DNA from 3 places in the Streptomyces sp. NPDC058157 genome. Region 2 is predicted to be linked to each of the others. Evidence: riboswitches for the same ligand, from Rfam matches in the RefSeq annotation. Region 2 holds a riboswitch; each other region holds the start of a gene.

Region 1 (9,782 bases), on a different contig from region 2:
GCCGGTGCCGACGACCACGACCTCACCGGGGCCGGACGGCACGCTGCCCGGGTTGCCGATCCGGCTGGGCACGACGGCGACGGCGAAGTACGGGACGCTGTCGGGGTCGGTGTCGGCCAGGACGCCGGTCCGCTCGCCCTCCATCGTGGCGCGCTCGACGTAACGGGCCTCCGCGAGGCGTCCGCTGCCCTCCATGGCCCGCCGGACGGCGGGGAAGGTGCGGCCGAGCTTCATGACGACCGCCGAGTCGGTGGCGGCGAGGCGGGCGGTGAGCTCCTCCTCGGGCAGGGTGCCGGGCAGGATCGTCAGCACCTCCTCGCCCTCGACCAGCGGGGTGCCGAGGCGGGCGGCGGCGGCGCTGACCGAGGTGACGCCGGGGACGACCTCGGCCTCGTAGCGGTCCGCGAGCCGCTTGTGCATGTGCATGTACGAGCCGTAGAAGAGCGGGTCGCCCTCCGCGAGCACGGCGACGGTCCGGCCGGCGTCCAGGTGCGCGGCCAGCCGGGCGGCGGAGGCCTCGTAGAACTCCTCCATCGCGCCCTGGTAGCCGCCGGGGTGGTCGGTGGTCTCGGTGGTGACCGGGTAGACCAGCGGTTCCTCGACGTGGTCGGCGCGCAGGTGCTTCGCGGCGATCGAGCGGGCGATGGAACGGCCGTGGCGGGCGCTGTGGTACGCGACCACGTCGGCCTCGGCGATCGCCTCGACGGCCCTCAGGGTCATCAGCGACGGGTCGCCGGGCCCGAGCCCGACCCCGTAGAGCTTGCCCTTGCCGGTGCTGCTGCTCATTCTTCCTCGCTCGCGATCGCGTTGACCGCGGCGGCGGCGATGGCGCTGCCGCCGCGCCGGCCGCGCACGATGAGGTGGTCGAGGCCCGAGGGGTGGGCGGCTAGGGCGTCCTTGGACTCGGCCGCGCCGATGAAGCCGACGGGCACGCCGATGACGGCCGCGGGGCGCGGGGCGCCCTCCTCGATCATCTCCAGCAGCCGGAACAGCGCGGTCGGGGCGTTGCCGACGGCGATCACGGAGTTCTCCAACAGCCCCCGGTCGCGCCAGACTTCGAGGGCGGCGGCGCTGCGGGTGGTGCCCATCTTCGCGGCGAGCGCGGGCACGGCCGGGTCGGAGAGGGTGCAGATCACCTCGTTGTCGGCGGGCAGCCGCTTGCGGGTGACGCCGCTGGCGACCATCTGCACGTCGCACAGGATCGGCGCGCCGGCGTGCAGGGCGGCACGGGCCCGCAGGACCACGTCGGGGGTGTAGCCGAGGTCCTGGGGGAGGTCGGTCATGCCACAGGCGTGAATCATGCGCACCGCGACCTGGGCGACCGAGGCGGGCAGCCCGGAGAGGTCCGCCTCGGCGCGGATCGTGGCAAAGGACTGGCGGTAGATCGCGGCGCCGTCCTTCTCGTACTCGAACACGGTGTACTCGCTCATTTCTTCACTGCGGCTTCGGTTGTGGTGGGGGTGGTGCGTGCGGCCGTGAGGGCGGCCGCCAGATCTGCGTGCGGCACGGGCCGCGCGTCGAGTTCGTAGCCGTCGGGGGTGGCGACGAGGTCCACCCACGCGGTGCCGCGCGGATGCCCGCACCGGCGGGCGCACCCCGACCAGTGCACCGGCAGCTCCGCGGCGGCCTCCTGTACTTCTACGACGGCACGCGCGTCGGCGCGTACGTCCGCGAGGGACTTGGCGCAACCGGGCTTGCCCGTACAGGCCGTGACGGTCCGCCAGGGGGATCCGGGCCGGACGACGAGGCCGGCCGTCTCGATGCGGCCGCCGCTGTCGGCCGCGGCGCGCGGGAGGACGACGCTGCGCCACGGGCTGACGCGCAGCTCGCCGTCGGCGGCTTCGGCCAGCACCCGCCACTGCGCGGCGCCGACCCGCCCGAGCGGGGGCAGCACGCACAGCCCGGCCGCGCCCACGCGCCCCGGCCGGGGCGGCTCGGCGTACGGCCACGCCACCGCGGGCACGCGGACGGCCGCGATCCCCGCCTCGGCCAGCCGTCGCACGAACTCCCCCGCATCCAGCGCGTGTTCACCGGGCAGCTCGGCGACCCGCCAGGGCCGGGTCCCGGCCGCGCCGGCGGCGTCGAGGAAGTACTCGGCGGCCAGCAGCGCAGCGGAGGCCGCATCGCCCCCGCCGACCCCGACGGCGTCGGCAGCACCCCCGAGCCGCACCAGCACCTGCCAGCCGGGGCCAGCACCGCTCACGGGGCCGGCACCGCTCACGGGGCCGGCGCCGTACGCAGGGCCGCCTCCGCGGCCCGGTCGCGGGCCGGCACCGACAGAGGGGCCAGGGCCGTCACCGGCGCCGGGGCGGGCGTCGCCGGGACCGGGGCAGGCGTCGCCGGGGCCGTCACCGCCGGAACCACGGCCGGGGCGAGCGTCGTCGGCGCCGGGGCGGGCGTCGCCCGGGCCGCGGCCGGGGCCGTCCTGGCCCTCGCGGCCTTCTCCGCCCGCGGGACCGGTACCTTCCCGGCCCTCCTCGCCGTCCGCGCCCGCGGCCATCACGGTCACGTCCGGGTCGAGGGCGGCCACGTCCCCGCGTCCGTCGTCGAGGGCGAACAGGAACCGCCCGGACAGGTCCGCGGCCCGCGCACTGGCGCACAGCAGCCGGTCGAGTTCCCGGACCCAGCCGACGACTTGGGCCCCGGCCGCCGGGGTGGCCACGATGTTGCGCACCCGCTCGTGGCCGGGCGCAGGCAGCAGCCCGGCGGCGTCCAGCAGCTCCGCGAGCCCGCCGCCGCACCCGTCGGCGAGGCCGCGCAGCTGGACGTTGCCGCGGGAGGTGAGTTCCAGGTGCCCGTCGCCGAACCGCTCGGCGGCGTCCGCGAGCGCGAGGGCCTGCCGGGTGGTGAGCAGCCCGCCGGGGATCCGGACGCGCGCGAGGTACCCGTCGTCGGCGGCGTGCAGCCGCAGCGCGCCGGGGCAGGCGTCGCCGCGTTCACGTATGACGGGTTCGTCCCGCGATGCGGCGGAAGGTGGCTGGGGCGGCATGGCCGCGAGCATACCCACGATTCCCCACCCCCGACCTGTGTCCGTCGCCACCCCGACCGGGGGCTCCCGCTCCGACGCACCCCGCGCCCCACCAGCGGCACCCCACGGACCACGCCGGCCGATTCCAGCCCCGCCGGCGCTTGAGGCGCGGAGTCTGGGGCGGAGCCCCTGGGCCACCTCCCAGCGGCAGCCGGGGGAGAAACGGCGAAGGGGCGGGGCGGGGAGAGGCTCCGCGCAGCGGCCCCGCCCCCGCACCCGCCCCCCACGTTTGCGGCGCAACCCCAAGGGCAGAGCTCCGGCAGCGGTGCCGCACCCGACCGACCCCACCTCCCGGCCAGGGAAAAGGCCACCTAAGATGACCTTCCGGCGGACCACTCGGCCCGTCACCGCCGAGGACGGCGACATGGGAGGAAGCCCGGTGCGATTCCGGCGCGGTCCCGCCACTGTGAGCCCCGCGGAGCGATCCGCGGGGTGAGTCAGGAACTCCCGCTGTCCTCACTGCCCGGGGCGCGGAAACCCCGAGGAAGGCCTGCCGCCGCATGATCCTGCTGCTGTCGACGTCCGACACCGATCTGCTCAGCGCCCGCGCCGCGAACATCGCCGGCGGCCCCGTGCCGTACCGGTTCGCGAACCCCTCCCGCCTCCCCCTCGACGACCTCCCCGGCCTCCTCGACGGCGCCGAGCTGGTCGTCGTGCGCCTCCTCGGCGGCCTGCGCGCCTGGCAGGACGGCCTCGACGTGCTCCTCGCCGCCGACCAGACCCGCCCCGTGGTGGTCCTGACCGGCGAACAGGCCCCGGACGCCCAGCTGATGGAGGCCTCCACGGTCCCGATCGGCATCGCCGCCGAGGCCCACCGCTACCTCGCGCACGGCGGCCCGGCCAACCTCGACCAGCTGGCCCGGTTCCTCTCCGACACGGTCCTGCTCACCGGCCACGGCTTCGAGCCCCCGGCCGCCTCCCCCACCTGGGGCCCCCTGGAGCGCCCCGCCACGGAGGCGACCGGCCCCCAGGTCGCGGTGCTCTACTACCGCGCCCACCAGATGAGCGGCAACACCGCCTTCGTGCACGCCCTCTGCGACGCCGTCGAGGCCAAGGGCGGCCGCCCGCTCCCCCTCTACGTCTCCTCCCTGCGCACCCCGGAGCCGGAGCTCCTCGACGCCCTGGCCTCCGCCGACGCCATCGTCACCACCGTCCTCGCCGCCGGCGGCACCCGACCCGCCACCGCCTCCGCGGGCGGGGACGACGAGTCCTGGGACGCGGGCGCCCTGGCCGGTCTCGGCGTGCCGATCCTCCAGGCCCTGTGCCTGACGGGCTCCCGCAGCACCTGGGAGGAGAACGACGAGGGCCTCTCCCCCCTCGACGCCGCCACGCAGGTCGCCGTGCCCGAGTTCGACGGCCGCCTCATCACCGTCCCGTTCTCCTTCAAGGAGATCGACGAGGACGGCCTGCCCGCCTACGTCGCCGACGCCGAGCGCGCCGCCCGCGTGGCCGGCATCGCCGTGCGCCACGCCCGCCTGCGCCACATCGAGCGCGCCGACAAGCGCGTCGCCCTCGTCCTCTCCGCGTACCCCACCAAGCACTCCCGCATCGGCAACGCGGTCGGCCTGGACACCCCGGCCAGCGCGGTGGAACTCCTGCGCACCCTCATCGCGGCCGGCTACGACTTCGGCCCCACCGCCGACATCCCGGGCCTGGTCTCGGGTGACGGCGACGAGCTGATCCGCGCCCTGATCGAGGCCGGCGGCCACGACCAGGACTGGCTCACCGAGGAGCAGCTGGCCCGCAACCCGGTCCGCATCCCGGCGGCCGACTACAAGCGCTGGTTCGCCGAGCTCCCCGCGGACCTGCGCGAGAGCGTCGAGGAACACTGGGGCGAGGCCCCCGGCAACATGTTCGTCGACCGCTCCGCCAACCCCGAGGGCGACATCGTCCTCGCCGCCCTGCGCCGCGGGAACCTCCTCATCCTGATCCAGCCGCCGCGCGGCTTCGGCGAGAACCCGATCGCGATCTACCACGACCCGGACCTGCCGCCCTCGCACCACTACCTGGCCGCGTACCGCTGGATCCAGGCGGCGGCGCAGGACGGCGGCTTCGGCGCCGACGCGATGATCCACCTGGGCAAGCACGGCAACCTCGAATGGCTGCCCGGCAAGAACGCCGGCCTGTCCGCCTCCTGCGCACCCGACGCCGCGCTCGGCGACCTCCCCCTCGTCTACCCCTTCCTGGTCAACGACCCGGGCGAGGGCACCCAGGCCAAGCGCCGGGTGCACGCCACCCTGGTCGACCACCTGGTCCCGCCGATGGCCCGCGCCGAGTCGTACGGCGACATCGCCCGCCTGGAGCAGCACCTGGACGAGTACGCCCAGATCAGCTCCATGGACCCGTCGAAGCTCCCCGCCATCCGCGCCCAGATCTGGACCCTGATCCAGGCGGCGAAGCTCGACCACGACCTCGGCCTGGAGGAGCGCCCCGACGACGACGGCTTCGACGACTTCCTGCTCCACGTCGACGGCTGGCTGTGCGAGGTCAAGGACGCCCAGATCCGCGACGGCCTGCACGTCCTGGGCGGCGCCCCGACCGGCGAGGCCCGGGTCAACCTGGTCCTCTCCATCCTCCGCGCCCGCCAGATCTGGGGCGGCACCTCCGCCCTCCCGGGCCTGCGCGAGGCCCTCGGCCTGGACGAGTCGGCCGCCACCCGCACCGCGGCGGACACGATCGAGGAGACGGCCCGCACCCTGGTCCAGGCGATGGAGGACGCGAACTGGTCCCCCGACGCGGTCGCCCCCGTCGCGGCGGGCCACCCGGCAGCCGTCCGCGACATCCTCACCTTCGCGGCGAACGAGGTCGTGCCCCGTCTGGCCGGCACAACGGACGAGATCGCGCACGTGGTCCGTGCCCTGGACGGCGGCTTCGTCCCGGCCGGCCCGTCGGGCTCGCCCCTCCGCGGCCTGGTCAACGTCCTCCCGACGGGCCGCAACTTCTACTCGGTCGACCCGAAGGCCGTCCCCTCCCGCCTCGCCTGGGAGACCGGTCAGGCCCTGGCCGACTCCCTGCTGGCCCGCTACCGCGCGGACCACGAGGACGAATGGCCCGCCTCGGTCGGCCTGTCCCTCTGGGGCACCAGTGCCATGCGCACGGCCGGCGACGACGTGGCCGAAGCCCTGGCCCTCCTCGGCGTCCGCCCGGTCTGGGACGAGGCCTCGCGCCGCGTCACGGGCATCGAGGCGATTCCCCTGTCGGAACTGAACCGCCCCCGCATCGACGTGACCCTCCGCATCTCGGGCTTCTTCCGCGACGCGTTCCCGCACGTCATCGGCCTCCTCGACGACGCGGTCCGCCTGGCGGCCTCCCTGGACGAACCGGCGGAATCGAACTTCATCCGAGCCCACGCCCAGGCCGACCTCGCCACCCACGGCGACGAACGCAAGGCCACCACCCGCATCTTCGGCTCCCGCCCGGGCACCTACGGCGCGGGCATCCTCCAGCTGATCGACTCCCGCGACTGGCGCACCGACGCCGACCTCGCGGAGGTCTACACGGTCTGGGGCGGCTACGCGTACGGCCGCGGCCTCGAAGGACGGCCCGCCCGTACCGAGATGGAGACGGCGTACAAGCGGATCACCGTCGCCGCGAAGAACACCGACACCCGCGAACACGACATCGCCGACTCGGACGACTACTTCCAGTACCACGGCGGCATGGTGGCCACGGTCCGCGCCCTGCGCGGCACGGCCCCCGAGGCCTACATCGGCGACTCCACCCGCCCGGAGACGGTCAAGACCCGCACCCTCGTCGAGGAGACGAGCCGCGTCTTCCGCGCCCGCGTCGTCAACCCCAAGTGGATCGAGGCGATGCGCCGCCACGGCTACAAGGGCGCCTTCGAACTCGCGGCGACGGTCGACTACCTCTTCGGCTACGACGCCACGACAGGCGTGGTCGCCGACTGGATGTACGACAAACTGACGGAAACCTACGTCCTGGACCCGACGAACCGCGCCTTCCTGGAGGAGGCCAACCCCTGGGCCCTCCACGGCATCGCGGAACGCCTCCTGGAGGCCGAATCCCGCGGCATGTGGGAGAAGCCGAACCCCCAGATCCTCGAATCCCTCCGCCAGGTCTACCTGGACACGGAGGGCAACCTGGAAGGCGAATCCGACTAAGCCCCTTATCCCCTCCAAACTGTCTGGCATGTGCCACTACTGCGGCTGCCGCCAGATCCTCCTCATCAAGGAGTTCATCTCCGAGCACGAAACGGTGAGAACGCGGCGGGCGACCTCGGATAAGGCCGGCACCCTCCTCACCGCCGGCCAGGCCGTCCTCCTCGCCCACTGGAAGGGCGAGGAGGACGGCCTGTTCGCCGTCATGTCCCACGACCCCGAGTACGCCCCCTGCATCGAGGCCCTCGTCTCGGAACACCGCGACCTGGCGGCCTTCCGCACCATGGCGGACCTCTCCTCTCTGAACAGTTCATCCTCCGATTCTGGTTCCGGCACGGCACGTGGCACCCTCGGCACCGCCCTCGACGGCCCGACCAGTCCCGAGGCGGCCAGGATCGACGGTTGGCATCCGCCAGCCCTGCGCTGCTCTCGTCCGTTGACGTTGCCGTCAACTACTGCCGTCGCCCCACGAAGGGGCCCCGCCAGGAGTCACCTGGCGGGGCTTGGCTATCCCAACGAATTGAGGCCCCGTCCGGAGGGGACGGGTCCTCAAGCCTGACTTGAGCTACACCTGATCCAGCTCCGCGAGCGAAGTGGAGATCAGGTCACTCAGTTCGGCCAAGCCGTCGGAAGTGCTCGCCGCTTCGAGTGCAAACTTGGCCGCCAGCCTCGCATCCGGATCATTCAATCCGCAAACTTCAGCGATGAAGAGAATGGAGGGCCTCCGCTAATTCGACTCGTTCGCGAAAAACGCGAGGAATTCGGGGTCACACCCGAAACGTTGCGAGCGATCGACCCTCGCAAGACGAATCCCGCGAGGGTCCCGCGATTCAGCGCTCTAGGCTTACCACCCCTACCGCCTCAGTCGTTCTTGCGGTCGAGGAGCTCTCGAAGGCGCCTAACTTCAGCGACGAGACGTGGGATGTCCTGACGGGCATGAGCAATGAAGTTTGCGTTCTCATCCCACAGCCCGTCAGGCACATCCGCATATTGCGGATCCTGGACAAGAGCCAGGGCAACGTTCTGCCCACTCTGGAATCCTGGATGCGAATCAACAGACTCAACGTCAGGAACCGTACTGACCGCCACGAGGGTCATGAACTCTCTGTCGTCGAGCTGCCGAACGAACCAAGGCCCCGGAGTGGCGGAGTCTGCTCGCTCCTCGATTCGCCTGAGTTCGACCTCCCCAAGCTGCTCAAACTCTCCCATCTCCACCTTCGTACCCACCTCCACCGAAGAAGCTCGATCGGGATCTTTCCTCTCTGCCTGCGAACGCCGCGCCGCCCCCTCTAGGAGGTAAATCTCTCCACCGACAGCCCCAGGCGCGGGGCATTCTTCAGTATCTGCTTGTCTGTTGTCAGGAGAGTGAGTCCTTCTTGAACTGCAGACTGAAGCACCCTGCGGCCATTTAGCGCGATCGATGGCTTGAAATTATAGGCCCACATCGCTTCCAGCCCGCTCTAAATAGCATCGACGCCGGCCCGTGAAGCCTCGATGCCCATCCGGCCTCCTCTAGCTGAAAGCCAAGACCCGATTTCATTCGCGGTATACCTTGCGAGCAGCTCCGAGTGAGCTGTCGGCGAGAGAACGGGGCTCCTACCTGCAAGTGCCGTTTCTACCTCTGCCGCCCTCGTTCCACTAAGACTGTGTCCTATGTGGTGGGGCGTCGTTGAGCTTCGCATGGGGCGGGGTACGTGGAGTTGGATTGTTCCGGACGGGTTGTGGGAGATCGTGGAGCCGCTGATCCCGCCGTCGCGGGTGCGGCCGCAGGGAGGCGGGACACCGGACACGCCTGATGAGACGCTGTTCGCCGCGATCATCTACGTGCTGGTCAGCGGCTGTGCCTGGCGGATGCTGCCGCCGTGTTTCGGGATCTCGAAGTCGACGGCCCACCGCCGGTTCCTGATCTGGTCACGGGCAGGTGTGTGGGGCCGGCTGCACGAGGAGATCCTCCATCGCCTCGACGACGCAGGCCTCCTCGACCTGTCCCGCGCGGTCCTCGACTCCGCCCACGTGAGCGCCAAAAAGGGGGCGAACTCACAGGTCCGAGCCCCGTGGACCGGGGCAAGCCCGGCTCGAAAATGCACGTCCTGTCGGACGCGGCCGGACTGCCCCTCCTCGTCGGCGTCTTGGCTGCCAACACCCACGACAGCCAGGCCCTGAAACCCATGGTGCTCGGCAACCAAACGAGACACGACCCCCACCGCGGCCGGCACTTCAAACCCCGAAAGCTCCACGCCGACAAGGCCTATGACATCCCTGACCTGCGGAAATGGATCCGTGGCAAACGGATCGGTGTCCGCATCGCCCGCAAGGGCATCGAGTCGAGCGAACGACTGGGGCGTCGGCGGTGGGTGATCGAGCGGACCATGTCCTGGCTGACCGGCTACCGCCGGCTCAACCACCGCTACGAGCGCCACCCCCGCAACTACCTGGCCTTCCTCGGCCTCGCCGCCGCCCTCTGCTGCTACAAACGACTCATCCGCCCCACCACATAGGACACGGTCTGAGTGAGTACGAGACAATATTTGTGTCAACGGCCACTTCACCGCAGTTATGCACGAGGACGGGAGTGGCGCCCGCCAGCACATAGTACGTGTGCTGGCGCCCCCCTGGCGGGGCGGCGAGGTGCGGGT
Region 2 (9,782 bases):
AGGGAGGAGGCCTGCCCTCCCGCCCGTGTCACCATGTGACCGCACATATCGGAGGAGCCGGTGACGGCAGCGAAACTGGAGTCGGGAAGGCGGGCGGCGATGTCCACCGAAGGGGCGACCACGGAGCCGGAGAGCGGACCAGCCACTCGAACGGCACGTGTGCCCAAGTACTACCGACTCAAGCGGCACTTGCTCGACATGACCGAAACGCTACCCCCCGGCACTCCAGTACCGCCGGAGCGGACGCTCGCGGCCGAGTTCGACACCTCCCGGACCACCGTCCGGCAGGCGCTGCAGGAGCTCGTGGTCGAGGGGCGGCTGGAGCGCATCCAGGGCAAGGGCACCTTCGTCGCCAAGCCCAAGGTCTCCCAGCCGCTGCAACTGTCCTCCTACACCGAGGACATGCGCGCCCAGGGCCTGGAGCCCACCTCCCAGCTCCTCGACATCGGCTACGTGACCGCCGACGACACCCTCGCCGGCCTGCTCAAGATCGCCACCGGCGGGCGGGTGCTGCGCATCGAGCGGCTGCGCCTGGCCAGCGGCGAGCCGATGGCCATCGAGACCACGCACCTGTCGGCCAAGCGCTTCCCCGCACTGCGCCGCTCGCTCGCCAAGTACACCTCCCTCTACACCGCCCTCGCCGAGGTGTACGACGTCCGGCTCGCGGAGGCCGAGGAGACCATCGAGACCTCCCTCGCCACCCCGCGCGAGGCCGGACTGCTCGGCACGGACGTGGGCCTGCCGATGCTGATGCTCTCGCGCCACTCGCTGGACGCCGAAGGCGAACCGGTCGAATGGGTGCGATCGGTATATCGCGGCGACCGTTATAAGTTCGTTGCCCGTCTCCAGCGACCCGCTGTGTGATCAACGGTTGACGCGCCTTCGAACGCCGGTGGACGCTCGTACCGCTATGCGGACGAGGGGTTACGTCCACCGACAACCCCCCGTAGATTCCGTGCGCTTGTACGCAAATGATCAACGAGGGGACGAGGATCATGCCGGAACCGGGAGCAACAGGGACGCAGCGGACACCGGCGGCGAGAGCCACCCCGCAGTCCATCGCCGTCTGGGTGCTCGTGGCCCTCGTCGGCGCCGTCGGCTGGGGCGTGCTGGCACTCTCGCGCGGTGAGGAGATCTCCGCCGCCTGGCTGCTGGCCGCCGCGCTGGGTTCGTACGCCATCGGCTACCGCTTCTACGCGCGGTTCATCGCGAACCGCGTGCTGAAGCTGGACGGCACCCGGGCCACCCCCGCCGAACGCCTCGACAACGGTGTCGACTTCCACCCCACCGACCGGCGCGTGCTCTTCGGCCACCACTTCGCCGCCGTCGCCGGCGCCGGTCCGCTCGTCGGCCCGGTGCTCGCCGCCCAGATGGGCTACCTGCCGGGCACGATCTGGATCGTCGCGGGCGTGATCTTCGCCGGCGCCGTCCAGGACATGGTGACGCTGTTCTTCTCCACCCGGCGCGACGGCCGCTCGCTCGGCCAGATGGCCCGGGACGAGATCGGCCCCGTCGGCGGGGCCGCCGCCCTGCTCGCCGTGTTCACCATCATGATCATCCTGCTGGCGGTGCTCGGCCTGGTCATCGTCAACGCCCTGGGGCACTCCCCCTGGGGCGTCTTCTCCATCGGCATGACCATCCCGATCGCCCTCTTCATGGGCGTCTACCTGCGCTACCTGCGGCCGGGCCGGGTCACCGAGGTCTCCGTCATCGGCGTCGCACTGCTGCTCCTCGCCATCGTGGCGGGCGGCTGGGTCGCGGAGTCCTCCTGGGCCGACTTCTTCACCCTGGACAAGGAGACCCTGGTCATCTGGATGATCGGGTACGGCTTCATCGCCTCCGTCCTGCCGGTGTGGCTGCTGCTCGCCCCGCGCGACTACCTGTCGACCTTCATGAAGGTCGGCACCATCGCCCTGATGGCGATCGGCGTGGTCATCGCCATGCCGACGCTGAAGATGCCCTCGGTCACCGACTTCGCCACGCGCGGCGACGGCCCGGTCTTCGCCGGGTCGATGTTCCCCTTCGTCTTCATCACCATCGCCTGCGGGGCCCTGTCCGGCTTCCACTCGCTGGTCGCCTCGGGCACCACCCCGAAGATGATCCAGAAGGAGACCCAGGTCCGGGTCATCGGCTACGGCGCGATGCTCACCGAGTCCTTCGTCGCCGTCATGGCCGTGATCGCCGCCTGCATCATCGAGCCCGGCCTGTTCTTCGGCGTCAACTCCCCCGCCGGGGTCATCGGCACCACCGTCCAGAGCGCGTCGGCGGCCGTCGGCCACCTCGGCTTCGCCATCTCCCCCGACGCCCTCGCGCAGGCCGCCAAGGACGTGGAGGAGACCACCCTGCTGTCCCGCACGGGCGGAGCGCCGACGTTCGCGCTCGGGATGTCGGAGATCTTCTCCTCCGTGTTCGGCGGGGCCGGGATGAAGGCGTTCTGGTACCACTTCGCCATCATGTTCGAGGCCCTGTTCATCCTGACGACGGTGGACGCGGGCACCCGCGTCGGCCGGTTCATGCTCCAGGACACCCTGGGCAACGTGCACAAGTCCTTCAAGGACGTCAGCTGGAAGCCGGGCGTCTGGCTGGCCAGCGCGGTCGTCGTCGGCGGCTGGGGCTACTTCCTGTGGGTCGGCGTCAAGGACCCGCTGGGCGGCATCAACCAGCTGTTCCCGCTGTTCGGCATCGCGAACCAGCTGCTCGCCGCCGTCGCCCTGGCGGTGTGCACCACCCTGCTGGTCAAGTCCGGCCGCCTCAAGTGGGCCTGGGTCACCGGCGTCCCGCTGGCCTGGGACGTGGCCGTCACCCTCACCGCGAGCTACCAGAAGGTCTTCTCCGACGACGTGAAGATCGGCTTCTTCGCGCAGCGCGACAAGTACCAGACCGGCATCGACGCCGGGAAGGTGCTGCCGCCCGCCAAGAACATGGACGAGATGCACACCGTGGTCACCAACGCCACGGTCGACGGGGTCCTCTCCGCCCTCTTCGCCGTGCTGATCGTCATCGTCCTGCTGGACGCGGCCCGCACCTGCTTCAAGGCCGTCTCCGACCCCGGGTCGGTCCGCCTGAGCGAGGTCCCGTGGAGCGAGTCGAAGATCATCGCCCCGGCGGGGCTGATCGCCACGGCCGAGGAGAAGGCCCAGCTCGCGGCGGCCGGCCTCGACAACGGCGGCGGCCGCGTGAAGGACCCGGTCGCATGAGCGGCGCGGTCCGGTCGGCGCTGGCGAAGGCCCGTTACTTCGTGCGGGAGTTCTCCGGCGAGGCCGCGTACGACCGCTACGTCGCCCACGCCCGCTCCCACGACCCCGAGGCCGAGGTCATGACCCGCCGCGCCTTCGAACACGCCCGCACGGACGCCCGCGAGGCCGACCCCCGCAAGGGCTTCCGCTGCTGCTGAGCACGGAGCAGGGCCCCGCCGTCTCCGACCGGAGACGGCGGGGCCCTTCGGCGTACCGGGCCCGTGGCGCACACTCGGTGGCATGGACTTCGAGATCAGGACGGCACGGGAAGACGAGTACGCGCGGCTCGGGGAGATCACCGGGCGGGCCTACACCGGGGACGGGCTGCTCGACCTCAACGACGACGACACCTACCTGAACGTGCTGCGCGACGTCGCCGGGCGGGCCTCCGACGGGGAGGTGCTCGTCGCCGTGCGGGACGGGGTGCTCCTCGGCGGGGTCACCTTCGCCGCGCCCGGAAGCCGGCTCGCCGACATCGCCGGGCCGCACGACGCCGAGTTCCGGATGCTCGCCGTCGCCGCCGAGGCGCGCGGGCAGGGCGTCGGGGAGGCCCTCGTACGGGCGTGCGCCGAACGGGCCCGGGCCCTGGACGGGGTCACGGCACTGGTGCTGTCCACCCAGCCGGCCATGCGCGGGGCCCAGCGGATCTACGAGCGGCTCGGGTTCGCCCGTACGCCGGAACTGGACTGGTCGCCCATCCCCGCACTGACCCTGCTCACGTACCGAATGGAGCTGTGAGGACACGCTCCGCATGCACCCGACACAACATGTGGGGGCTACCGCATCAGGTCGCCCCCACATGTATGCTCATGCCTGCTGCCGCCGCAGGGGAATCCGGTGGGAATCCGGAACTGTCCCGCAACGGTGAGACGTACGCCCAGCGGCGTATCCGCGAGTCCGAAGACCTGCCGGCAGTGCCCCCGGATCGACCGAACCGGGGTGTCGATTCGTCCGGGCCTCGCGGTTGGGCCGGTGGACGCCGCGCGGTGCCGCCCTCACGGGCCCCTGCCCGCGCGCGCCCGCTCGCGCCCCGCTCCGCCGATGACCGGGCCGAGTGAGGGAGAGCTCCCCCGTGACCATCGCGCCCGCCGCACCGCGCGCCGAGTCCGACCACCCCGAAGCAGAAGGTCCCGGGGCCGCCCTGCTGCGGACCCTCACCGAGCTCACGGCCGACCTCCCCGACACCGACCCCGGCCGGATCGCCGCCGCCGCCCTGCGCGGCCGCAGCGCCGCCGCCGACGAGGCCGAACTGCGCGGGCTCGCCACCGAAGCCGCCGCCGGCCTGATCTCCGAGGACCCGGCCTACTCCCGGCTCGCCGCCCGCCTGCTGACGCTCGCCGTCGCCGACGAGGCCGCCGGCCAGGGCGCCACCTCCTTCGCCGAGTCCGTCGCCGTCGGCCACCGCGAGGGCCTGATCGCCGACCGCACCGCCGAGTTCGTCGCCGCCCACGCCGCCCGCCTGAACGCCCTGGTCGAGCACGCGCTCGCCGAGGGCGCGGACGACCGCTTCGGCTTCTTCGGCCTGCGCACCCTGCACAGCCGCTACCTGCTGCGCCACCCGATCACCCGCCAGGTCATCGAGACCCCGCAGTACTTCATGCTGCGCGTGGCCTGCGGCCTCGCCGAGGACGAAAGCGTCCGCGCCGTCGAGGAAGTGGCCTCGCTCTACAGCCTGATGAGCCGCCTCGACTACCTGCCGTCCTCCCCGACCCTGTTCAACTCGGGCACCCGGCACCCGCAGATGTCCTCCTGCTACCTCCTCGACTCCCCCCTGGACGAGCTGGACTCCATCTACGACCGCTACCACCAGGTCGCCCGCCTCTCCAAGCACGCCGGCGGCATCGGCCTCTCGTACTCCCGCATCCGCGCCCGCGGCTCCCTGATCCGCGGCACCAACGGCCACTCCAACGGCATCGTCCCGTTCCTGAAGACCCTCGACGCCTCCGTCGCCGCCGTGAACCAGGGCGGCCGCCGCAAGGGCGCCGCCGCCGTCTACCTGGAGACCTGGCACGCGGACATCGAGGAGTTCCTGGAGCTCCGCGACAACACCGGCGAGGACCAGCGCCGCACGCACAACCTGAACCTCGCCCACTGGATCCCGGACGAGTTCATGCGCCGCGTGAACGCCGACGCCGAGTGGTCGCTGTTCTCCCCCGCCGACGTCCCCGAGCTGGTCGACCTGTACGGCGAGGAGTTCGACGCCGCCTACGTCAAGGCCGAGGCCTCCGGGCTCGCCAAGAAGACCATGCCGGCCCGCGACCTGTACGGCCGCATGATGCGCACCCTCGCGCAGACCGGCCAGGGCTGGATGACGTTCAAGGACGCCTCCAACCGGACGGCGAACCAGACCGCGCTCCCGGGCACGGTGGTCCACTCCTCCAACCTCTGCACCGAGATCATCGAGGTCACCAACGACGGCGAGACGGCCGTCTGCAACCTCGGCTCCGTCAACCTCGGCGCGTTCGTCGCCGACGGGGACATGGACTGGGAGCGCCTGGACGAGACCGTCCGCACGGCCGTGACCTTCCTCGACCGCGTCGTGGACATCAACTTCTACCCGACCGAGCAGGCCGGCCGCTCCAACGCCAAGTGGCGTCCGGTGGGCCTGGGCGCGATGGGCCTCCAGGACGTCTTCTTCAAGCTGCGCCTGCCCTTCGACTCCGCCGCGGCCAAGGCGCTGTCCACGAAGATCGCCGAGCGGATCATGCTCGCCGCGTACGAGGCCTCCTGCGACCTCGCCGAGCGCTCCGGCCCGCTCCCGGCCTGGGCCGAGACCCGTACCGCCCAGGGCGTCCTGCACCCGGACCACTACGACACCGTGCGCCACTGGCCCGAGCGCTGGGACGCCCTGCGCGCCCGGGTCGCCCAGTCCGGCATGCGCAACTCCCTGCTCCTCGCCATCGCCCCGACGGCGACGATCGCCTCCATCGCGGGCGTGTACGAGTGCATCGAGCCGCAGGTCTCCAACCTCTTCAAGCGCGAGACCCTGAGCGGTGAGTTCCTCCAGGTCAACGGCTACCTGGTGGAGGACCTCAAGAAGCTCGGCGTGTGGGACGCGCAGACCCGCGAGGCGCTGCGCGACTCCTCCGGCTCGGTCCAGGGCTTCGGCTGGATCCCGGAGGAGGTTCGCGAGCTGTACCGCACGGCGTGGGAGATCCCGCAGCGCGGCCTGATCGACATGGCGGCGGCCCGTACGCCGTACCTGGACCAGAGCCAGTCGCTGAACCTCTTCCTGGAGACGCCCACCATCGGCAAGCTCAGCTCGATGTACGCGTACGCCTGGAAGCAGGGCCTGAAGACCACGTACTACCTGCGCTCGCGCCCGGCGACGAAGATCGCCCGCGCGGCCTCCGGCGCCGCCGTCCCGGCCGCCGCCACCCCCACCCAGCTGCCGCAGGCCATGGACGCCGAGGCGCTGGCCTGCTCCCTTGAGAACCCCGAGTCCTGCGAGGCCTGCCAGTAATGAGCTCCACCGAGAAGAAGAACCTCCTCGACCCGGGCTTCGAGCTCACGCTCCGCCCGATGCGCTACCCGGACTTCTACGAGCGCTACCGGGACGCGATCAAGAACACCTGGACGGTGGAGGAGGTCGACCTCCACTCCGACGTCGCCGACCTCGCGAAGCTGACGCCGGCCGAGCAGCACATGATCGGCCGTCTGGTCGCGTTCTTCGCGACGGGCGACTCGATCGTCTCGAACAACCTGGTCCTGACGCTGTACAAGCACATCAACTCCCCGGAGGCGCGCCTGTACCTGTCGCGCCAGCTGTTCGAGGAGGCCGTGCACGTCCAGTTCTACCTGACGCTGCTCGACACCTACCTGCCCGACCCGGACGACCGCGCGGCGGCGTTCGACGCGGTCGAGGAGATCCCCTCCATCCGCGAGAAGGCGCAGTTCTGCTTCAAGTGGATGGACTCGGTCGAGAAGATCGAGCGCCTGGAGACGGCCGCCGACCGCCGCCGCTTCCTGCTGAACCTGATCTGCTTCGCCGCGTGCATCGAGGGCCTGTTCTTCTACGGCGCCTTCGCGTACGTGTACTGGTTCCGCTCGCGCGGCCTGCTGCACGGCCTGGCGACGGGCACCAACTGGGTCTTCCGCGACGAGACCATGCACATGAACTTCGCGTTCGAGGTCGTGGACACGGTCCGCAAGGAGGAGCCGGAGCTTTTCGACGACGCCCTCCAGCAGCAGGTCACCGACATGCTGAAGGAGGCCGTGGAGGCGGAGCTGCAGTTCGGCCGCGACCTGTGCGGTGACGGCCTGCCGGGCATGAACACCGACTCGATGCGCGAGTACCTGGAGTGCGTCGCCGACCAGCGCCTGGTGCGCCTCGGCTTCCCGCCGGTGTACGGCTCGCAGAACCCGTTCTCGTTCATGGAGCTCCAGGGCGTCCAGGAGCTGACGAACTTCTTCGAGCGCCGCCCGTCGGCCTACCAGGTGGCCGTCGAGGGCACCGTGGACCTGGACGAGGACTTCTAGTCCGGCCGGTCGGCAGCGGCGGCCGGTATTCGACCCCCGACTTGACATGCGGGGCGGGCGGGTCTGGTCGTCGGGCCGAGGCGGTGGTGGGATCCGAGTACGCCGCTCCGCGTCACCCGCGCGGAACACCCCCCACAGGCGAAGGCCCCGTTCCGGAGCGATTCCGGAGCGGGGCCTTCGTGCGTCCGCGGGGCGCGGGCCGGGTCAGTCGTTCGGGACGACCTCGTAGCGCGGGGTGTTCTCGGCCATCTGGCGCAGCGCGTCCTTGCGGTCGCGCTTGGAGAGGCGGTCGATGTACAGGTAGCCGTACAGGTGGTCGGTCTCGTGCTGGAGGCAGCGGGCGAAGTAGCCGGTGCCGCGGACCTTGATCGGGTTGCCCTGGGCGTCCTGGCCGGTGACCTCGGCGTAGTCGGGGCGGGCCAGGGAGGCGTAGGCGGTGGGGACGGAGAGGCAGCCCTCGTTGGAGTCGTCCAGGACGCGGGCGCCGGCCGGCAGCTCGACGAGCTTGGGGTTGACCACGACACCGGTGTGGCGGACGCCGTCGTCGTCGGGGCAGTCGTAGACGAAGACCTTGGCGTCGACGCCGATCTGGTTGGCGGCCAGGCCCACGCCCTCGGCGGTCTTCTGGCTGGCGAACATGTCGTCGATGAGCTGCGCCAGCTCGTCGCCGAACTCGGTGACGTCCTTGCACTCGCGGTGCAGGACCGGGTTGCCGACGACCGTGATGGGGCGGGACGTACCGCGCTCGCGGTGGGCGAGCTCGCGCGCCTCACAGTCCTCGGTGTCCACGACCCAGCCCTCGTCGTCGATCGGGGTCACCTGGTTCTCCTGCTGCGCCATGTCCGCCGTACGCCTTCCCTCAAAGTCCGTGGTGTGCCCGTACAGCCTACGGCCCGGGGTCAGCAGACTTCTTCGAGATCCCGCCACTCCCTGCTGTCGGGGCTGTCGGCGACCCAGCCGTCGAGCAGTCCGCGCACCAGTCCGGCCGGCGCCGCGATGCCGCATTCGCGCTCGGGGACCCACAGGGAGCCGGATCCGGCCGTCCTGTGGCCGAGGGGGCCGGGGTGGCCGGGCTCGCTGTGGTCGTGGGGGTCGAGGTGGTCGCCGTTGTTCTCGCCGCTGGGCATCGAGCTCTCGGAACAGGTCCGGCACAGCAGCCGCACGGACGAGGACCAGTCCTCGGCGGCGAAGCCCGCGTCCGAGGCCAGCTGCTCCAGGGCGTCGCGGTCCTCCTCGGTGGCCGCCTCCAGCAGGACCACCCAGGTCGGCACGGGGGAGGGCGCCCACAGCTCGATCTCGTCGAAGACCGGGTACGAGGGCCCGGCCGCGGTGACCCGCTCGCCGTGCGGCACCCCGTCGTGCAGGACGACCTCGCCCCAGCGGCGTCCCGAGGAGGGCAGCGGGATGGACAGGACCTCCATGCGGGCTGGATCGAGCCTGCGGCCCCACACGACCTCGGCCTCGCCTTCGGGCGAGAGCCGCACGGCCGCGCTGCCCAGCTCCATGCCCACCGGCTCGCCCGTCCCGGCCGTGCTGTGGGGGTCGCCGGGCACCTTCAGCCCGTAGGCCTGCCAGGCCCGGCGGGCCAGCGGCCAGTCCTGGAGGGCGGTCGCGGCGATGCCCACGTTCCACCAGTCCGGGGCGCCGGTCTCGCGGTCCAGCAGGGCGACGGCGCGCAGGCCGGCGGCCCGCGCCTGCTCCCAGTCGTGCCGGAACTTGTGGAGAAGGGCCAGGTTGAACCAGGACTCGGACAGCCAGGGCTCCAGGTCCGCCGCCCTGGTCAGCAGTGCACCCGCGTCCTCGTACCGACCGTCGCCGATCAGCGTGAACGCGCGGTCGGTGGCCTGCCGCCACGAGGCGGAGGGCCGATGCCGTACCTTCCCGAAGATCCTCACGATTCCCGCCTGCCGCTCCAACGGTTCAGCCCTGCGGACACCCTCACGGACACCCCTTACTGCATCCAACCATGCCCGCTCGGACGACCGCTCATTACCCATGGGTTACCCCGGTGGAGCGGGAACGACTCTGCCGCGTCCGCCCCTGGCCAGAACCCTCGCCAGGGACTCC
Region 3 (9,782 bases), on a different contig from region 2:
GTGCGCGCCGTCGTCATCTACGGCGGGGAGAAGGTGTTCGCGGCCGGCGCGGACATCAAGGAGATGCAGACCATGGACCACGCGGCGATGATCGCCCGGTCCCGCGGGCTGCAGGACGCCTTCACGGCCGTGGCCCGGATCCCCAAGCCGGTCGTCGCCGCCATCACCGGCTACGCGCTCGGCGGCGGCTGCGAGCTCGCGCTCTGCGCCGACTACCGGATCGCCGCCGACAACGCCAAGCTCGGCCAGCCCGAGATCCTGCTCGGCCTGATCCCCGGCGCGGGCGGCACCCAGCGGCTGTCCCGGCTGGTCGGCCCCTCCCGGGCCAAGGACCTCATCTTCACGGGCCGGATGGTCAAGGCCGACGAGGCGCTCACCCTGGGCCTCGTGGACCGGGTCGTGCCCGCCGCCGAGGTGTACGAGCAGGCGCACGCCTGGGCTTCGAAGCTCGCCCAGGGCCCGGCGATCGCCCTGCGCGCGGCGAAGGAGTGCGTGGACGCCGGCCTGGAGGCCGACATCGACACCGGTCTGGCCATCGAACGCAACTGGTTCGCCGGGCTGTTCGCCACGGAGGACCGCGAGCGCGGCATGCGCAGCTTCGTCGAAGAGGGCCCGGGCAAGGCGAAGTTCGTCTAGGCGCGGTCGGACGGGTGAACCCCTGCGGGTGGTTTAGCGGGGCCTTAAGCCAGCCTTAAGGCGAAACGGTTGATCAACGCAGGGTGATCGCTTCCCCTCGCACCGTCACCGCAGGTCAACGCGGGCCGGTGGGCATCCGGTTGCCCCTCGCATATGCCCGTGCGCCCTACTGGAATCCTCGATTCCGGGGGGCGTATTCCCGTGGAACGGCCCGGCCGGGCGCGGCGGCCCTCCATGATGGGTGCATGGCGGGCCTGGAGGGTGTGGAACAGCCGCGGCAGCGCGGGAGCGCTATGGCCGTACGGCTCACGGTGGCGGTCGAGGACGAGCAGGGCCTCACGGCGCTGGAGTCGTACGGCAACCCGGCGGAGGCGGAGGTGACCCTGCCCTCCATGCCGGAGTCCGCGAGCACGGCCCGCCGGCTCACCCAGGGCGTGGTGGTGCGCTACTGGGGCCTGTCGCCGCAGATCGCCGAGCACGCCGTCCTGCTGGTCTCCGAGCTCGTCGGCAACGCCGTGCGCCACACCGGGGCCCGTTCCTTCGGCTTACGGATGCTGCGCCGCCGCGGCTGGATCCGCGTGGAGGTGCGCGACCCCTCGCGGGGGCTGCCCTGTCTGATGCCGGTGCACGAGCTGGACACCACCGGCCGGGGCCTCTTCCTCGTCGACAAGCTGTCCGACCGCTGGGGTGCCGACCTGCTGCCGCGCGGCAAGATCACCTGGTTCGAGATGCGGGTGGCGGACCGCTGACCCCCCCCCGGAACGCCAGAAACCCCCTGTCGCCGAGGTGGGGCGCTGCGGGGGTTTCGTGGGCGCCGAGGACCGGTGGGGTGTGTGGTCCTCGGCGGGTGGGCTTCGCTCGGGTCAATGGGAAGCCGTGATTCCGACTATGACAGACGAGGGCCCAAATGCCAAAAGTCCCTACTCGGACATAAGTGGGCATATCCTAAGAGTTTTCATCTAAATCTTAGGTGAGGTGGGCCACTGGCCTCGCAATCCATGAATGACTATCCACCGCTCCGCGTAATTCATTGATCGTATACCGGACGGCCACCTCCTCGGCCGCCACTTCCGAACGTCCCAAACTGGGTCAATCAATACCTTCAGGGGCGTTCGCCACTTAAATGGGCAGGTGCTCTGTTATCCAGACCGCCGAACCGCCCTGCGCGCCACGGCGGCGGTCGCCGCCGGTGCCCTCACCGCGGCCTGCGGCACGGGCGGCGCCCCCTCGGCTCCCCGGCCCGTCCAGGCCGCCCCCGCCCGGCCCGACGCGGCCCGGCCCGACGCCGCCAAACCCGCCCCGGCGGCAGCCCCCGCCCCACGCCGCTTCCCGGGGCAGCCCGTCGAGATCGCGCACGGCCCGCGCGACCGGCCGAAGGTCGCACTCACCTTCCACGGCAACGGCGACCCCGCCACCGCCCGCGCCGTGCTCGCCGAAGCCGAGAAGGCCGGCGCGCACGTCACCGTCCTGGCCATCGGCACCTGGCTCGACGACCACCCCGACATGGCCCGCCGGATCCTCGACGGCGGCCACGAGCTCGGCAACCACACCCACCACCACCTCGCGATCAACTCCCTGCCCGAGGCGGAGGCCTACGCCGAGATCACCGGCTGCGCCCAGCGCCTCAAGCGCCTCACCGGCTCCATCGGCACCTGGTTCCGCCCCTCGCAGACCCAGAACGCCACCCCCCTCGTCCAGAAGCTGGCCCAGCGGGCCGGCTACCCGCACGTCCTCTCGTACGACGTGGACTCCCTCGACTTCACCTCGCCCGGCGCCGCGACCGTCATCAGCAACGTCACCGGGACCATCCACGGCGGATCGGTGGTGAGCCTGCACTTCGGCTACGCGGACACGGTCGACGCGATGCCGCCCCTCCTCGAAGAACTCGCGCGCCGCAAGCTGCGCGCGGTGACCACCACGGAGCTGCTGACCCCATGACGACCACCCGCCTTCCCCGGAAGGCCACCGCGCTGCTGGCCGGTCTGGTCCTCGCCGCCCTGGCCGGCTGCGGATCGGCCGACAAGTCGCCCGCCGAGGCGCTCGGCTCCAAGGGGCCCGCCAACCCCGTCAAAGCCGTGCCCGCCGTGCCGCCGGGGCTGGCCGGGATGCCCCCGGTGCTCGACCCGGCCGACGTGTACGCGGCGGACCGGCCGAACCAGCTCTCCCCGGTGGTCAAGAACTTCCCGTCGCGCGTCTACGTGCCGAACACCAACTCCAACACGGTGTCCGTCATCGACCCGGCCACCTACAAGGTCATCGACACCATCCCGGTCGGCGTCCAGCCGCAGCACGTGGTGCCCTCCTGGGACATGAAGACCCTGTGGGTCAACAACAACCGCGGCCACACCCTCACCCCCATCAACCCCGCCACCGGCGAGGCGGGCGAGCCGGTCGAGGTCCACGACCCGTACAACCTCTACTTCACCCCCAACGGCAAGTACGCCGTCGTGATGGCCTCCATGGACCGCGAGCTGGTCTTCCGCGACCCGCACACCATGAACCGGGTCAAGACCGTCCCCGTGACCTGCTTCGGCGTCAACCACGCCGACTTCTCCCTCGACGGCCGCTACTTCATCGTCAGCTGCGAGTTCTCCGGGGAGCTGCTCAAGGTCGACACCGAGAAGATGGAGGTCATCGGGCAGCAGAAGCTCCCCTTCGAGGGCGCGATGCCGCAGGACGTGAAGATCTCGCCCGACGGGAAGACCTTCTACGTCGCCGACATGATGGCGCACGGCATGTGGGTGCTCAGCGGCGACAAGTTCGACGTCCCCAAGCTGCTGCCCACCGGCAAGGGCTGCCACGGCCTCTACATCAGCCGCGACTCCCGCGAGATGTACGTCTCCAACCGTGGCGAGGGCAGCATCTCGGTCTTCGACTTCAAGAAGAACGCGCTCACCAAGAAGTGGGAGCTGCCCGAAGGCGGCAGCCCCGACATGGGCGGGGTCTCGGCCGACGGCAAGGTGCTCTGGCTGTCCGGCCGCTACAACTCCGAGGTCTACGCCATCGACACCACCACCGGCAAGGAGCTCGCGAAGATCCCCGTCGGCAGCGGCCCCCACGGCCTGGCCGTCTACCCCCAGCCCGGCCGCTACTCGCTCGGCCACACCGGCATCTTCCGCTAGGGCCGCCCGCCCGCACGGGAACGCGACCGCGTCCCGGGAGCCCGCCCGCGGCTCCCGGGACCCGTGGGCGGGGGCCGCCCCCGGTGCGGCTACCCTGAGCCGGTCAACAAGCACCAGGAAGGGGTGGCCCCATGGCGGACATCGACAAGGCCCGCGAGACGTTCGACCGGTTCGACGAGAACGGCGACGGCGTCATCACGGCCGACGAGTACAGCGCGGCCATGAAGGCGATGGGGGACCACTTCGTCACCCCCGCGATCGCCGACGCGATCATCGCGGCGAAGGACCTCAACGGCGACAAGCTGCTGAGCTTCGACGAGTTCTGGGCCGACCTGAACAAGTAAGGCCCCGCCGAACGGGCGCCGCGCCCGCCTCCGTCCCGCCCGCCGGGGCGGGGGCGCGTCAGGCCCCGCTCGGACCCTTCATGTCCTCGACCTCGGCGAGGGCCTCCTCCAGCCAGCCGAGCCAGAAGCCCTCCAGGGCGATCCCCCCGTGCAGCACGAGCCGGCGCAGCCGGTCCGGGTCGGCGTTCCGCCCCGCCGGGAAGTCCTTCGCCTCGATGGCCTCGTACTCCGCGAGCTGGGCCCGGTGCAGCTCCAGGTGCCGCCGCAGCTCCGCACCCAGCCCCTGCGGCCCCACCACGGCCGCCGCCCGGATCCGCAGCAGCAGCGCGTCCCGCATCGGCTTGGGGTCCTGCCGCTCGTCCACCCACCGGGCCAGCTCCGCGCTGCCGTCGGGCAGCACCTCGTACTCCTTCTTCTGCCCCCGCACGGGCGCCTCGCTGGGCAGCGCCCGGATCAGCCCGGCCTCCTCCAGCCGCCCCAGCTCCCGGTAGATCTGCTGGTGCGTCGCCGACCAGAAGTACCCGATCGACTTGTCGAACCGCCGCGTCAGCTCCAGCCCCGACGAGGGCTTCTCCAACAACGCGGTGAGAATGGCATGAGGCAGCGACATGCCGCCATGTTAGGTGTGGGCAATCGTCCCGCAGGGCGGGACGGGTGGGCACACCGGGACAACCCCGCCCCGCGGCTCCGACCCCGCCCGGCCCCGGCACGGCCTCCGCTCAGCCCAGCGCCCCCAGCTCCTCGGGCGTACGCGGCCCCGGAACCCCGTCCGGCAGCATCCCCTTGGCCCGCAGGAACGCCCCCACCACCGGCGCCCACGCCACCCGCAGCCCGGCGGACGCCAGCAGCTCCGGATCCGACAGCAGCCCGGCGGCGGCCCCCACCCGAACCCCGGAGGGCGTGAGCACAGCCGCGTCGTCCGCCCACCGGACCGCCAGGTCCACATCGTGGGTCGCCATCACCACCGTCGTGCCCGCCGCCCGCAGCCCCGCCAGGACGTCCAGCAGCCGCTCCTGCCCGTCCGGGTCGAGCCCGGCCGTCGGCTCGTCCAGGATCAGCACCCGCGGCGCCATCGCCACCGCGCCCGCGATCGCCGCCCGCTTGCGCTGCCCGTACGACAGCAGGTGCGTCGGCCGGTCGCGCAGCGCGGTGATGTCCAGGGCCGCCAGCGCGGAGTCCACCCGTGCGCGGACCTCCGCCTCCGCCAGCCCCAGGTTCATCGGGCCGAAGGACACGTCCTGCTCCACGGAGGCCGCGAACAGCTGGTCGTCGGGGTCCTGCACCACCAGCTGGACGGTGGTGCGCAGCCGCGTCAGCCCCCGCCGGTCGTACGCCACCTCCGTACCCTCCAGCCGCAGCGCCCCCGACGCGGGCCGCAGGCCCCCGCTCAGCAGCCGCATCAGTGTGGTCTTGCCGCTGCCGTTGCGGCCCAGCAGCACCAGCGCCCGCCCCTCGGCGATCGCGAAGTCCACGCCCGACAGCACGGCCGGCCCGTCCTCGTACGCGTACCCCGCGCCGACCAGCTCCACCAACGGGGTCACAGCCCCAGCTCCTTCAGTACGAGGGTCCCCGCGACCAGGGCGGTCAGGAGGGCGGCGGCGGCCGCCAGGAACCGCCGGGACAGCCGCGCCGGCGGGACCAGCACCCGCAGCGCGCCGTCGTAGCCGCGCCCCGCGAGCCCCTCCTGGAGCCGGGCGGCGCGGTCGAAGGCCCGGACGAACGAGGTCGCCGCGAGCCCGGCCACCGAACGCCAGGCGGCGGCCCGCCCGGCCTGCCCGAGCCGGGCCGCCTGGGCCCGGCGGACCTGCGCGAGGGAGTCCAGCAGCAGGAAGCCGATCCGGTACATGACCAGGGCCACGTCCACCACCGGCGCCGGCACCCCGGCCCGGACCAGCCGGGGCAGCACGTCGGAGACGGGCGTGGTGAAGGCGAACAGCAGCACCCCCAGCGAGGCGGCCGAGGTGCGCAGCAGCAGGTCCAGCGCGTGTCGGGGCCCGTCCGGGGCCGGCGCGAGGAACCCGTCCGGGCCGCCCACCGACACCAGCAGCGGCAGCGCGCCCGTGACGCAGAACCCGAGCGGGACCCGGAAGGCCCGCCACAGCTGCCGCCCGGACACCCCGGCGGGCCCCAGCAGCACCGCCAGGGTCGCGGCGGCCACCAGCGGCCCGCCGGGCCACGGGGGCAGGGACACGGCGGTGACGGTCAGCCCGAACCCGAGCAGGGCCTTCTCCAGCGGATGGCGGCCCCGCCAGCGGCTGGAGTGCGCCGCGACGTCGATGGGCAGCACCGGCTACGGCTCCCGCGCGGGCTCGGCGGGGGCCTGCGGTGCCCCGGCTCCGGCCGCCGCTTCGGCGAGGGCCTGCGCGGCGCCCTGCCGGCGGCCCCGGCGGACCCCGAAGTAGTACGCGAGCACGCCCGCGCCCAGCGCCGCCTGGAGGGCGAACAGCGCGGACTCGATCTCGCCCGACGGGGGCTCGTACAGCGGGGAGAACCAGGGCTCGTAGTCCGGCTTCAGCTCGGTGATGGCCGACTCCGCCTGGGCGTCGGCGCCCGCGAAGGGCTCCTCCTTGCCCTCGCCGAGCCCCAGCGCGAGCGGGAGTACGGCCAGGGCCGCCACCAGGAGCAGCAGCAGGGTGTTGATCTTGCCGTTCCTGCTCATCAGGCCGCCGCCCCCTCGGTCCGCTTCGCCCCGGTCAGCTTGGCGACGCCGAGCCGGACCAGGTCGGACTTGCTGGACTGCATCAGCAGCCGCATCACGAGCACGGTCAGCAGCCCCTCGCTGACGGCGAGCGGGATCTGGGTGAGGGCGAAGATGCCGGCGAACTTCTCCAGGGAGCCCAGGAAGCCGCTGGCCGGGTCCGGGAAGGCGAGGGCCAGCTGGACCGAGGTCACGCAGTAGGTGACCAGGTCGGCGAAGAAGGCGCCGAAGAAGACGGTGACCATCAGCGGAGCGCCGGACCTGCGCAGCAGCCGGTAGACCGCGTACCCGGCCCACGGGCCGGCGATGGCCATGGAGAAGACGTTGGCGCCCAGGGTGGTGAGGCCGCCGTGCGCCAGCAGCAGGGCCTGGAACAGCAGGGTGATCGTGCCGAGCACCGCCATGATGGGCGGCCGGAAGAGGATGGCGCCGAGCCCGGTCCCGGTGGGGTGAGAGCAACTGCCCGTCACCGAGGGGATCTTCAGGGCGGACAGGACGAACGTGAACGCACCGGACGCGCCGAGGAGCAGTGTGCTCTCGGGGTGGGACTTCACCTCGCGGGTCAGGGCGCGGACCCCGTGGACGACGAACGGGGCGGACGCGGCGCCCCAGGCGGCCGCGTGCAGCGGGGGCAGGAACCCCTCGGCTATGTGCATGAGTTGGGAGACCTCTCCAGCACCTCGTGGATGGACGTGAGCGCCCCGGCCGGTCTCCTGGCTGACGGGTACTGCCGCCCTGGCTCCGCCTTCCCGGGTCCGTGCGGTCTCCCGCGCGGTCCCAGTGGCTCCCGCGAGGGGTGGAGCTGGACTTCCCGATCACAGTGGCGAGGGCCGCACCGGTTTTCCACCGGTTTCCCGAACACCAAGGCCAGCTGACCCTAGTCGCCCGCACGGACCGGTATCAACCCGGACCGATCCGGCCGATCGGATGGCTGGATTCCGTTTCGCCCCCCGGACGGGCCCCGAGCGCTGGCGGGGCCGGCGGCCGGCCCGCAGGGTGGGGGCGTGGCCACCTACGACTACTCCGACCTGTCCGCCGTCTACGTCAACTGCACCCTCAAGCGCTCGCCGGAGACCAGCAACACCGAGGGGCTGATCTCGCGGAGCCGCGCCGTCATGGAAGCGGCCGGCGCCCGGACCTCGCTGATCCGCGCCGTCGACCACGACATCGCCACCGGCGTCTGGCCGGACATGACCGACCACGGCTGGGAGAGCGACCAGTGGCCGGTGCTCTACAGCCAGATCATGGACGCCGACATCCTGGTCCTCTGCGGCCCCATCTGGCTCGGCGACAACAGCTCGGTGATGAAGCGGGTCATCGAGCGGCTCTACTCCTGCTCCTCGCTGCTGAACGAGCACGGCCAGTACGCCTACTACGGGCGGGTCGGCGGCGCGCTGATCACCGGCAACGAGGACGGCGTCAAACACTGCGCCATGAACGTCCTCTACAGCCTCCAGCACCTGGGCTACGCCATCCCGCCCCAGGCGGACGCCGGCTGGATCGGCGAGGCCGGGCCCGGCCCCTCGTACCTGGACCCGGGCTCCGGCGGTCCCGAGAACGACTTCACCAACCGCAACACGGCGTTCATGTCCTGGAACCTGATGCACCTCGCGGCGCTCCTCAAGCGCGCCGGGGGCGTCCCCGCCCACGGCAACCAGCGCTCCGAGTGGGACGCCGGCTGCCGTTTCGACTTCCCGAACCCGGAACACCGCTAGGGCGGGTCCTCAGCAGGTGTTCGGGTGGGCGACGTCCACCACGAGCCGCTCGGGCGCGTGCAGGACGGAGGTGGTGTAGGCGGGCTGGGTGTCGAAGGCGGCGCCGAAGGTCACGTACCCCTCGTAGTCGCCGGTCAGGGCGATGCCCTTGAGCTTGCTGAGGTTGATCTGCTGGAGCTTGGGGCCCTGGTAGACGTTGTTGCCCGCGTCGTCGTGGCCGGCGGCCGGGTGCAGGCGGATCTCCAGGAAGTACTTGCCCGGCAGCGGGACCGGCTTGCCGGACCCGTCGTAGACCAGCTGGGAGACGGGAGTGACGGTGAACGGGGGCACGGAGCCCTGGAGGTCGATCACGATCCGGTCGTACGTGCAGTGACCGCCCCAGCGGGCGTTGACGACGAGCGGGGTCGTGGAGCGGACGGCGGCCGGGGCGGCCGCCGAGGCCGGTGCGGCGAGCGCGAGCCCTGCGGTCAGCAGGGCACCCGTGGCCAGGGCCACGATCCGGCGGCGGTGCGGGAGGTGACGCATGGCGTCCCCCGATCCTCTGAGACGGGGAATGACTGTCATCCGGTATGACATTCCCGGGGGCCCCGTGGTTGCACGGGGCGGCCCGCGCGCTCCGGAAGGCTCAGAAGGTCAGCAGGGCGCTCAGCTCGGCGTCCAGGTCGTAGTGGCGGTGCTCCTGCCCGCGCGGGACCAGCTCGGTCATCCGCCGGCACAGCCCGCGCAGGTCCTTGGCCCGCGCGGAGACCACGCAGCCCCGCTCGCCGTTGCTCAGGGCCAGCAGCACGCGGGGCTCGGTGCCGCTCCAGCGCGGCCACACCTGTATGTCGCCCTCCCCGGTGGCGCAGGTCTGCCCGTCGATCAGCAGCTCCCGCGAGAACACCCAGCGGGCGATCCGGACCCCGGCGCCCCGGAACTCCACGGCGACCTCGTAGGGCCGGTCCGTGCGGTAGACGAAGACGCCCTCCAGGGGGACCGGCAGCGGTGCGGCCTCCAGCCGCAGCGGCAGGACACGGTGTTCGGTGATGGCCATGGCGGCTGCCTCTCTTCGCGGGGTAACAGCGCCCCCCGAAGCACGCTAGTGCACGGACCGCCCGCTGCCCGGGGGCCGAAGGTCCCGACCCGGGCGGGCCGTGGGACCCCTCTTCGCCCACGCGCGGAGGGGCCCGGCGCACCCGCGCCGGGCCCCTCGTCACGCTGCGCCGATCAGGTCAGCACTCGATGACGTTGACCGCGAGACCGCCGCGCGCGGTCTCCTTGTACTTGA

Evidence for each region. Region 2 has a riboswitch for cobalamin ahead of ACFVXK_RS09395 (ribonucleoside-diphosphate reductase subunit alpha). Riboswitches for the same ligand answer to the same signal wherever they lie in the genome.
Region 1: it holds a riboswitch for cobalamin, as region 2 does, so the genes downstream of both, cobN (cobaltochelatase subunit CobN) here and ACFVXK_RS09395 (ribonucleoside-diphosphate reductase subunit alpha) in region 2, are expected to answer to the same signal.
Region 3: it holds a riboswitch for cobalamin, as region 2 does, so the genes downstream of both, ACFVXK_RS14195 (energy-coupling factor ABC transporter permease) here and ACFVXK_RS09395 (ribonucleoside-diphosphate reductase subunit alpha) in region 2, are expected to answer to the same signal.

The regions. Positions count from the first base shown of each region.
Region 1 is NZ_JBHVUQ010000031.1:14,202-23,983, forward strand. Features, by position in the region: gene ACFVXK_RS10835 (precorrin-2 C(20)-methyltransferase) at 1-786, opposite strand, end outside; gene ACFVXK_RS10840 (precorrin-8X methylmutase) at 783-1,430, opposite strand; gene ACFVXK_RS10845 (nitrite reductase) at 1,427-2,989, opposite strand; cobalamin riboswitch at 3,339-3,496, shown strand; gene cobN (cobaltochelatase subunit CobN) at 3,529-7,149, shown strand; gene ACFVXK_RS10855 (hypothetical protein) at 7,178-7,705, shown strand; gene ACFVXK_RS10860 (hypothetical protein) at 8,008-8,355, opposite strand; one part of gene ACFVXK_RS10865 (IS5 family transposase) at 8,827-9,169, shown strand; one part of gene ACFVXK_RS10865 (IS5 family transposase) at 9,169-9,644, shown strand.
Region 2 is NZ_JBHVUQ010000025.1:40,527-50,308, forward strand. Features, by position in the region: gene ACFVXK_RS09375 (GntR family transcriptional regulator) at 100-864, shown strand; gene ACFVXK_RS09380 (carbon starvation CstA family protein) at 996-3,197, shown strand; gene ACFVXK_RS09385 (YbdD/YjiX family protein) at 3,194-3,394, shown strand; gene ACFVXK_RS09390 (GNAT family N-acetyltransferase) at 3,477-3,974, shown strand; cobalamin riboswitch at 4,033-4,164, shown strand; gene ACFVXK_RS09395 (ribonucleoside-diphosphate reductase subunit alpha) at 4,309-6,699, shown strand; gene ACFVXK_RS09400 (ribonucleotide-diphosphate reductase subunit beta) at 6,699-7,715, shown strand; gene def (peptide deformylase) at 7,920-8,555, opposite strand; gene ACFVXK_RS09410 (tetratricopeptide repeat protein) at 8,615-9,610, opposite strand; gene ACFVXK_RS09415 (HD-GYP domain-containing protein) at 9,716-9,782, opposite strand, start outside.
Region 3 is NZ_JBHVUQ010000045.1:5,702-15,483, reverse strand. Features, by position in the region: gene ACFVXK_RS14240 (enoyl-CoA hydratase/isomerase family protein) at 1-636, shown strand, start outside; gene ACFVXK_RS14235 (ATP-binding protein) at 777-1,385, shown strand; gene ACFVXK_RS14230 (polysaccharide deacetylase family protein) at 1,768-2,574, shown strand; gene ACFVXK_RS14225 (YncE family protein) at 2,571-3,758, shown strand; gene ACFVXK_RS14220 (EF-hand domain-containing protein) at 3,890-4,102, shown strand; gene ACFVXK_RS14215 (PadR family transcriptional regulator) at 4,161-4,712, opposite strand; gene ACFVXK_RS14210 (ATP-binding cassette domain-containing protein) at 4,822-5,643, opposite strand; gene cbiQ (cobalt ECF transporter T component CbiQ) at 5,640-6,389, opposite strand; gene ACFVXK_RS14200 (energy-coupling factor ABC transporter substrate-binding protein) at 6,393-6,761, opposite strand; gene ACFVXK_RS14195 (energy-coupling factor ABC transporter permease) at 6,761-7,456, opposite strand; cobalamin riboswitch at 7,486-7,681, opposite strand; gene ACFVXK_RS14190 (flavodoxin family protein) at 7,805-8,515, shown strand; gene ACFVXK_RS14185 (hypothetical protein) at 8,525-9,040, opposite strand; gene ACFVXK_RS14180 (SsgA family sporulation/cell division regulator) at 9,141-9,548, opposite strand; gene ACFVXK_RS14175 (L-serine ammonia-lyase) at 9,727-9,782, opposite strand, start outside.